DNA from 2 places in the Phreatobacter sp. GW821-FHT04C01 genome. Region 1 is predicted to be linked to the other one. Evidence: predicted binding sites of a transcription regulator. Region 1 holds the regulator's gene; the other holds the start of a gene.
What was found. The regulator HrcA, encoded in region 1, represses chaperone genes, less so after heat shock. The targets are predictions, from matches to a motif close to GTTAGCACTCNCNNNNNGNGAGTGCTAAC.

Region 2: groES (co-chaperone GroES) is a predicted target of HrcA. The motif match lies at 1,993-2,021, and genes of this name have one in related genera.

What each region holds. Positions count from the first base shown of each region.
Region 1 is NZ_JBWKTP010000003.1:180,554-185,262, forward strand. It holds gene AC07WJ_RS12580 (VOC family protein) at 80-460, opposite strand; gene hrcA (heat-inducible transcriptional repressor HrcA) at 578-1,660, opposite strand; gene rph (ribonuclease PH) at 1,811-2,524, shown strand; gene AC07WJ_RS12595 (non-canonical purine NTP pyrophosphatase) at 2,524-3,183, shown strand; gene hemW (radical SAM family heme chaperone HemW) at 3,193-4,374, shown strand; gene AC07WJ_RS12605 (ActS/PrrB/RegB family redox-sensitive histidine kinase) at 4,438-4,709, shown strand, end outside.
Region 2 is NZ_JBWKTP010000003.1:608,670-613,378, forward strand. It holds gene groL (chaperonin GroEL) at 1-1,579, opposite strand, end outside; gene groES (co-chaperone GroES) at 1,632-1,922, opposite strand; gene AC07WJ_RS14575 (MarR family winged helix-turn-helix transcriptional regulator) at 2,216-2,674, shown strand; gene AC07WJ_RS14580 (PaaI family thioesterase) at 2,751-3,233, shown strand; gene AC07WJ_RS14585 (DMT family transporter) at 3,249-4,148, opposite strand; gene AC07WJ_RS14590 (sulfite exporter TauE/SafE family protein) at 4,145-4,709, opposite strand, start outside.

The DNA of each region.
Region 1 (4,709 bases):
GGTTTTGCGGGATGCCCCGGCCGGACGCCGGAGCCTTCCCGGTCAGGCGCGTCGCCGGACCAGCCGGCCGAGCGGTCCGTCAGGTCGTCGCCGGCGCCACCGGGGTGAGCCAGCCGATGACGCAGCCCGAGGGGTCGGCGATGATCGCGATGCGGCCGACGCCGGGAATGTCGAAGGGCTCCTGCAGCACCTGCCCGCCGGCGGCGGCGATGGCCTGGCTGCGCTGGTCGACATTGTCGATCTCGACATAGGACAGCCAGCCCGGCGTCGCCTCCGGGTCGTCAGCCGGCATCGACATGATGCCGGCGGCCGGCGATCCGTCGGAGGCATGCGCGATCCAGTATTCGGCATCCGGCATCGGGAATTTCTGATAGGTCCAGCCGGCGGTCGTCGCGTAGAAGGCCTTGGCCTTCTCGACGTCGTCGGTCATCAGCTCGTTCCAGTTGAACTTTCCGTGCATGCCGGCCTCCCATGTGTCCTCAAGGATCGTCGATGAGGCGGCATCCCGCCATGCGACCCATCGTCCGATTGCCTGCGGGCGGAAATGCGGCGGCGAAGCCGCGCCCCGGGCGCGATATCAGCCGATCAGCCGCGACAGCACCTTGGCGGTATAATCGACCATCGGCACGATCCGGGCATAGTTGAGCCGGGTCGGCCCGATCACGCCGAGCACGCCGACAATGCGGCTCTGGCCGTCGCGATAGGGCGCCACTATCATCGACGAGCCGGACAGCGAGAACAGCTTGTTCTCCGAGCCGATGAAGATGCGCACGCCTTCGGCGGTTTCGGCGCGGCCGAGCAGGTCGACCAGGTCGCGCTTCGATTCCAGGTCGTCGAACAGGAGCCGAATCCGCTCCAGATCCTCCAGCGCCTTGAGGTCGCCGAGCAGGTTGGCCTGGCCGCGCACGATCAACTGGCGGTCGGCCGGATCGCCGCCCGACCAGGAGGCGAGGCCCGCTTCGACCAGCTTCTGGGTGAGCCCGTCGAGCTCGGCCCTGGCGGTCGCCAGGCCATGCTGCAGCTCGGCGCGCGCTTCCGCCAGCGTCCGTCCGCGGATCCGCGCATTGAGGAAGTTCGAGGCTTCCACCAGCGCCGAGGGCGGCAGGCCGGGCGGGATCGGCACGATGCGGTTTTCGACCTGGCCATCCTCCGAGACCAGCACGACCAGCGCCTTTTCCGGTTCGATGCGGACGAATTCGACGTGCTTCAGCCGGGCGTTCGATTTCGAGGTGAGCACCACGCCGGCGCCACGCGACATGCCGGACAGCAGCTGCGAGGCGTCCGCCAGCACCGTTTCGATCGAGCGGTCCGGGCCGGAAGCGGCGACCTGCGCCTCGATCGCATTGCGTTCGGATTCGGCGAGGTCGCCGAACTGCATCAGCGCGTCGACGAAAAAGCGCAGGCCGGTTTCGGTCGGCAGCCGGCCGGCCGAAGTATGCGGCGCGAAGATGAGGCCGGCCTCCTCCAGGTCATGCATGACATTGCGGATCGAGGCCGGCGACAGTGTCATCGGAATGATGCGCGACAGATTGCGCGAACCGACCGGCTCGCCGGTGGCCAGATAGCTCTCGACGATCTGCCGGAAAATCTCGCGGGAGCGCTCGTCGAGCTGGGCGAGCGCGGACAGGTTCGCGGCGGGGCGCGGGATATCGGCGGACAAGACGGGACCTCCAGGCGGCGAATTTGGGCGTTGGCGGCCGGATGAGCAAGCCTGAGAGCCTATCACGGCTCGGACGGTTCGGGCGGGTCGTTCTTGTTCTTGAGCCCGGCTCGCCGTAAGAACCGCGATCATTTGATCAGGATCCCGCCCATGCGTCCCTCCAAACGCGCGTCCGACGCGCTGCGCCCCGTCTCGCTCGAACGTGCGGTCGCCCGCTATGCGGAAGGCTCCTGCTTCGTCAAATTCGGCAATACCCATGTGCTCTGCACGGCGAGCCTGGAGGAAAAGCCGCCATCCTGGCTGCGCGGCCAGGGCCGCGGCTGGGTGACGGCCGAATATTCCATGCTGCCGCGGGCGACGCTGGAGCGCACGCGCCGGGAATCGACATCGGGCAAGCCCTCCGGCCGCACCCAGGAGATCCAGCGGCTGATCGGCCGGTCGCTGCGCACCGTGGTCGACCTCCAGGCGCTCGGCGAACGCCAGATCACCATCGACTGCGACGTGATCCAGGCCGATGGCGGTACGCGCACCGCCTCGATCACCGGCGCCTGGGTGGCGCTGCATGATTGCCTCGCCTGGATGAAGACCCGCGACATGGTCAAGGTGAACCCGCTGAAGGATCACATCGCCGCGGTGTCCTGCGGTATCTACAAGGGCACGCCGGTGCTCGACCTCGATTATGCCGAGGATTCGGAGGCCGATACCGACGCCAATTTCGTGCTGACCGGCGCCGGCGGCATCGTCGAGATCCAGGGTACCGCCGAGAAGACGCCGTTTTCCGAGGCCGAGCTGCTGCAGCTCCTGGCGCTGGCCAAGACCGGTTGCGCCAGGCTGGTCGACCTGCAGAAGACGGCGGTCGCGTGATGAGCCGCAAGCTCGTCGCCGGCACCCGGCTGGTCGTGGCGACCCATAACAAGGGCAAGCTCGCCGAGTTTCGCGACCTGATGGGGCCGCACGGTATCGAGCTCGTCTCCGCCGCCGAGCTCGGCCTGCCCGAGCCGGTGGAGAACGGCACGCTTTATGCCGAGAACGCCGCGATCAAGGCGCGTGCGGCGACCGCCGCGACCGGATTGCCGGCGGTCGCCGACGATTCCGGCCTGGCGATCGCGGCGCTCGACGGCGCGCCCGGCCTGTTCACCGCCGACTGGGCCGGCAACCCGCGCGATTTCGCCGCCGCCATGGCGCGGGTCGATCGCGAACTGGCCCTGCGCGGTGTCGCCACCGCCGGCGCCAAGGCGCATTTCGTTTCGGCCCTGGCGCTGACCTGGCCGGATGGCGAGGAAGCCATCTTCGAGGGCCGGGTGTTCGGCACGCTCGCCTGGCCGCCGCGGGGCGGGCAGGGCTTCGGTTACGACCCGATGTTCGTTCCCGACGGCCTGAGCCAGACCTTCGGCGAGATCGGGCCGGAAGCGAAACACGGCCTGCCGCCGCACGGCCAGGGCCTGTCGCACCGGGCGCGCGCCTTCATGCGGCTCGCCGAGGCGGTGCTGCCGCCGCTTCAAAATCCGGCGGCGAAGGCTTAGATAGCCGCCATGGCGACATCTCGCGTTCCCGGCGACGGCGGCACGGACGATCCCGGGTTCGGGGTCTATGTCCATTGGCCGTTCTGCGCCTCGAAATGTCCCTATTGCGACTTCAACAGCCATGTCCGCCATGTCGCGCCCGACCAGGAGCGCTTCGTCGCGGCCTTTGCCCGCGAATTGAAGACGACCGCCGCGCGCGTGCCCGGCCGCGCCGTCACGTCGATCTTTCTCGGCGGCGGCACGCCTTCGCTGATGTTGCCGTCGACGGTTGGCGCGGTGCTCGACCAGATCGCCGGGCTCTGGACCGTGGCCGCCGATTGCGAGGTGACGCTGGAGGCCAATCCGACCAGCGTCGAGGCCGAACGCTTCAAGGGATTCCGGGCCGCCGGCGTCAACCGCGTCTCGCTCGGCGTCCAGGCCTTGAACGACGCCGACCTGAAGAGCCTCGGCCGGATGCATTCGGTCGACGAGGCGCTGCGCGCTGTCGACGTCGCGCGCCGGCATTTCGATCGTTATTCCTTCGATCTCATCTACGCCCGCACCGACCAGACCCCCGAGGCCTGGGAGGCCGAGCTCCGGCGCGCCATTTCGGAGGCCGCCGAACATCTCTCGCTCTACCAGCTCACCATCGAGCCGGGCACGGTGTTCGAGGCCCTGCACCGGGCCGGCAAGCTGAAGGTGCCGGATGCCGAAATGGGCCGGGTGCTCTACGACCTGACCCAGGCCGTCTGCGCCGAGGCCGGCCTGCCGGCCTATGAGATTTCCAACCATGCCCGCCGCGGCGCCGAATGCCGGCACAACATGATCTATTGGCGCTCGGGCGATTTCGCCGGCGTCGGGCCCGGTGCCCATGGCCGGCTGACCCTCGGCAACGGCCGTGTCGCGACCTCCACCGAAAAGCATCCGGAAACCTGGCTCGGCCTGGTCGAAAGCCAGGGCTCAGGCGTCATCGCCGAGGAACGCCTGGTTCAGGAAGAGACGGCGGACGAATTCCTGGTCATGGGCCTGCGGCTCGCCGAAGGCATCGACCTGAAGCGCTACGAGGCCCTGTCGGGCCGGGTGCTCGACGCCGAACGGATCGCCTTCCTGGAGGGCGAGGGGTTCCTGGCGCGCCTGCCGGGTGACCGCCTCAAGGTCACGCCGGCGGGTTTCCCGGTGCTCGACGCGGTGGTCGCCGATCTCGCGATGTAGTCGAGGCCCGGCGCGCTGCCGCGCCACATGGCTTTTCCCACCCATGCGGCCTAGTTTCCGCCGATGCGCATGAATCTCCGGCTCAACCTGCTCACCGAAACCACCACCTGGCGGCGCAGCGTCCGCCTGGAGACGCTGATCCGGCTGCGCTGGTTCGCCATTGCCGGCCAGACCGCGGCGATCCTATCGGTGTTCTGGGGGCTGGATTCGTCGCTGCCGATCGAATGGTGCCTGATCGCGGTCGGCGCCTCGGCCTGGCTCAACATCTCGCTGCGCCTGCGTTATCCGGCCAACCACCGGCTGGCCGCGCCCGAAGCCGGCGCCTCGCTCGCCTG
Region 2 (4,709 bases), 430 kb from region 1:
TCGGCGCTTCGGCAATCATCGCGCCCGTGGTGATGAGCAGCGAGGAAACCGAGGCGGCGTTCTGAAGGGCGGTACGGACCACCTTCACCGGATCGACGATGCCGGCATCGAACATGTCGACATATTCTTCCGTCTGGGCGTTGAAGCCGTAGGTCGCCGACTTGTTCTCCATGATCTTGTTGACCACGATCGAACCTTCGACGCCGGCGTTCTCGACGATCTGACGGATCGGCGCTTCGATGGCCTTCAGCACGATGTTGATGCCGGCCTGGACGTCGGCATTCTCGGACTTCAGCTTCTGGACATTGGCCTTGGCGCGGAGCAGAGCGACGCCGCCGCCGGGGACGATGCCTTCCAGCACGGCCGCGCGGGTGGCGTTGAGCGCGTCGTCAACGCGGTCCTTCTTTTCCTTGACCTCGACTTCGGTGGCGCCGCCGACCTTGATCACCGCAACACCGCCGGCGAGCTTGGCCAGGCGCTCCTGCAGCTTCTCGCGGTCGTAGTCCGAGGTGGTTTCCTCGATCTGCGCCTTGATCTGGCCGATGCGGGCCTCGATGTCCTTCTTCTTGCCGGCGCCGTCGACGACCGTCGTCTTTTCCTTCTCGATCAGCACCTTCTTGGCGCGGCCGAGCATCTGGAGCGTGACGTTCTCGAGCTTGATGCCCAGGTCTTCGGAGATGACCTGGCCGCCGGTGAGGATCGCGATGTCCTCGAGCATCGCCTTGCGGCGATCGCCGAAGCCCGGAGCCTTCACGGCTGCGACCTTCAGGCCGCCGCGCAGCTTGTTGACCACGAGGGTGGCCAGGGCCTCGCCCTCGACGTCTTCGGCGACGATGATCAGCGGCTTGCCGGTCTGGACGACCGACTCGAGCACCGGCAGCATGGCCTGCAGGCCGGTCAGCTTCTTCTCGTGGATGAGGATATAGGCATCCTCGAGGTCCGCGATCATCTTGTCGGCATTGGTGATGAAGTAGGGCGACAGGTAGCCGCGGTCGAACTGCATGCCTTCGACGATGTCGACTTCGGTGTCGAGGCTCTTGGCCTCTTCGACCGTGATGACGCCCTCGTTGCCGACCTTCTGCATGGCGTTGGCGATCATGTCGCCGATCAGCTTGTCGCCGTTCGCCGAGATGGTGCCGACCTGGGCGACTTCAGCCGAGGACTTGACCTTCTTGGCCGACTTCTCGAGCGTCTTGACGACTTCGAGAACGGCCTGGTCGACGCCGCGCTTCAGATCCATCGGGTTCATGCCGGCGGCGACGAACTTGGCGCCTTCACGGACGATGGCCTGGGCGAGAACGGTGGCGGTGGTGGTGCCGTCGCCGCCGAGGTCGTTGGTCTTCGAGGCCACTTCGCGCACCATCTGGGCGCCCATGTTCTCGAACTTGTCGGCGAGCTCGATCTCCTTGGCGACGGTGACGCCGTCCTTGGTGATGCGCGGGGCGCCGAACGACTTCTCGATCACGACGTTGCGGCCCTTCGGGCCCAGCGTGACCTTCACGGCTTCGGCGAGGATGTCGACGCCGCGCAGCATTTTCTCGCGCGCGTCCTGGGCGAATTTCACGTCCTTGGCAGCCATCTGGCTTACTCCTGTCGGCAAAAACTAAAGGGGGATAGCGGGTGGAGCGAAATTACTTCGCGATCACACCCATGATGTCGCTCTCCTTCATGATCAGGAGGTCGACACCGTCGATCTTCACTTCCGTGCCCGACCACTTGCCGAAGAGCACTTTGTCGCCCTTCTTCACGTCGAGCGGAACCAGCTTGCCAGCCTCGTCACGGGCGCCGGCGCCGACGGCGATGACTTCGCCTTCCTGCGGCTTTTCCTTGGCGGTGTCCGGGATGATGATGCCACCCTTGGTCTTTTCCTCGGACTCCAGGCGACGGACGACCACGCGATCGTGCAGCGGACGGAACTTCATGGGTTGATGGTCCCTGAAATGAGCGGCGCGACGGCCGCGAAATGTCGTGGCGGCCGAGACCGGCCGAGCTGTTGGCACTCACATCAGGTGACTGCTAACAGCTGGTCGGGGAGATAGGCGCATGCCCGGGAAGAGTCAAGAACGGGCCGAAATACGGTTAATGCCGGAAGCCTGCGGGACAGTCGAAATAGTCTCCGCCGGCCTCCGATGCCGCCGCGTCCCGGGGTGTCTCTGCCCGGGCCGGACAACAACAGAAGCTTGACGTGGGTCTTGTCCCGCCGGATCGTGACAACATGAAGACGGCCCCTGATCACGCCACCCTGACGCGGATCGCGCGTTCCTGCATCTGTTTCCAGACCCGGATGACCGCCCACGCGGTGACCCGCGCCTATAACCGGGTGCTCGCGCCCCTCGGCCTGGAGGTCACCCAGTTCAACATCCTGGCGGCGCTGGCCGCGGGGCAGACGGCGTCGGTGACCCAGCTGTCCGACGCACTGGCGCTCGACCGCACCACCATGACACGCAACCTGAAGCGGCTCGAGAGCTCCGGCCTGGTCAGCGTCTCCAACGGCCCCGGCCGGGCGGTCAAGCCGGAACTGACCGAGACGGGCATCGGTCTCCTGTCGACCGCCATCCCACTCTGGGAGGCCGAACATGCGCGCATGGAAGGCGCGGTCGGCGTGGCGCTGTGGCACGACACTCGCGAGGGCTTGCGCGCCATCCGCAAGACGCTGAAGGCGCGCGAGGCTTAGTGGGCCTTGCCCAAAGCCACAGCGCTTGACCGGTGCTCCCACTCTCCGTAACGTGCTATTACACGATAGGTGACAGATGACGATTCACTACGGTGTTGTTCCGCCCGCCCAGGCCACCGCCCAGGATGGCATCGACTTCCTCCGGGACATGCTGGCCGGGCGCCATCCGGCGCCGCCGATCGCCAGGACCATGGGTTTCATCCTGACCGAAGTCGAACCGGGCAGGGCGGTGTTCGAAGGCACGCCGACGGCGGATTTCTACAATCCGCTCGGCACCATTCACGGCGGCTGGCACGCCACGATCCTGGATTCGGCGCTCGGCTGCTCGGTCCATACGCTGATCAAGGCGGGGCAGGGCTACACCACCGTCGAGATGAAGGTGAACTATGTCCGCGCCCTGCAACCCGACGCCGGGCTGCTGCGCTGCGAGGGCAAGGTCATTCACGCCGGCAGCCGGATCGCCACGTCGGAAGCCCGCCTCATCGACGCCAAGGGCCGGCTGATCGCCCATGGCACCGAGACCTGCATGATCTTCGAGGCGCGCCCGCCGGCGGCCTGAGGCCGGCCGGCCCGGTCAGCGCCGGGTCACCGCCAGGCAGGCCGCGACGATCAGCGCGGCGCCGGCCCAGGTCGTCCAGCTCGGCACCTCGCCGAAGGCGAAATAGCCGAGCGCCGAACTCCAGACCAGCGCGGTATATTCGAGTACGCCGAGCGGCCCGGCATTGGCGCGGGCGAAGGCCCAGGCCATGCAGAGGTGGCCGACCAGGCCGAGCAGCCCGATGCCGATGAACAGAAGCCAGGAAGACGGCTCGGGCGTTTGCCAGACCATGAAGGCGAAGGGCGCGATCATGAGCATCGGGAACAGGTTCTGGAACAGCACGATCAGGCCGAGCGCGTCGGTCTGGGCGCGCTTCCTGAGCAGCACCAGGTTGGCCGCGTAGAACAAGGCGCTGAGGATCGCCGCCGCGATGCCGAGCATGCGGGTGAGGTCGAACTCGCCGCCGCCGACCTTGCCGGCGACGATCACGGTCATGCCGATGAAGCCGACGGCAATGGCGATCAGCACGGCCGGCGGGATCGGCTCCTTGAGGATCAGGGCGGCCAGAACCGCCAGGAACAGCGGCGACAGAAAGGCGAGCGTGATCGCTTCGGCGAGTTCCAGGTGGGCGAGCGCGTAGAAGAACAGCGATGCGGTCACCACCACCAGGGCGCCGCGCAAAAGATGGGCCCGAACCATGGCGGCGCTCGGCGGCGCCGGCCTGAGCACGGCGAGCGCCAGCAGCGCCCAGGGCATGCCGCAGGCGAAACGCATGAACACGATCTGCGCGGTCGGATAGGAGGCCGCGCCCTTGATCAGGCCGTCCATCAGCGACAGCAGGAAAATGCCGAAGGCGGCGACCAGGAACGGCATGCGCAGGGCATGGCGGGGCCGGGCCTTGCTGGTCCTGCTCTTGTCGGAGATTTCCGTCGTCATGCCGGCCACAATGCCCTGACCGCGTCCCACAGCAGCTTGGCACCGGCGATTCCGACCAGCCCATAGCAGAGGCCGTAGAGTTTTTCGCGCGACAAACTGTCATGCAGGCGCCGGCCGATCAGCACGCCGACCGGGACGATCGGCGCGAGCGCGAGGGCCTTGGCGAAGACCGCTGGCTGGTCGAGCCCGGAATAGACATAGCCCGGCAGCTTGATCAGATTGCCGAGCGTGAACACCACGATCGTCGTCGCGGCATAGGCCGACTTGGTCAGGTCCCGGCGCAACAGATACATGGCGAGCGGCGGGCCGCCGGCATGGGCCACATAGGTGGTGAAGCCGGCGCCCGCGCTGGCGGCCAGCGCCAGTCCCGGCGATACCGGCATGCCGGGTTCGGTCGAGGCGGCCTTCAGGAAATAGCGGCCGGTGAAGGCGAGCGTGATCAGCGCGATGATCAGCGCCACGATGCGCCGGTCGACGAATTCGAACACCAGGAAGCCGACAAAGGTGCCGGCCACCAGGCCCGGCAGCAGCCAGACGAGGTCGGGTTTCGACCAGGCGCTG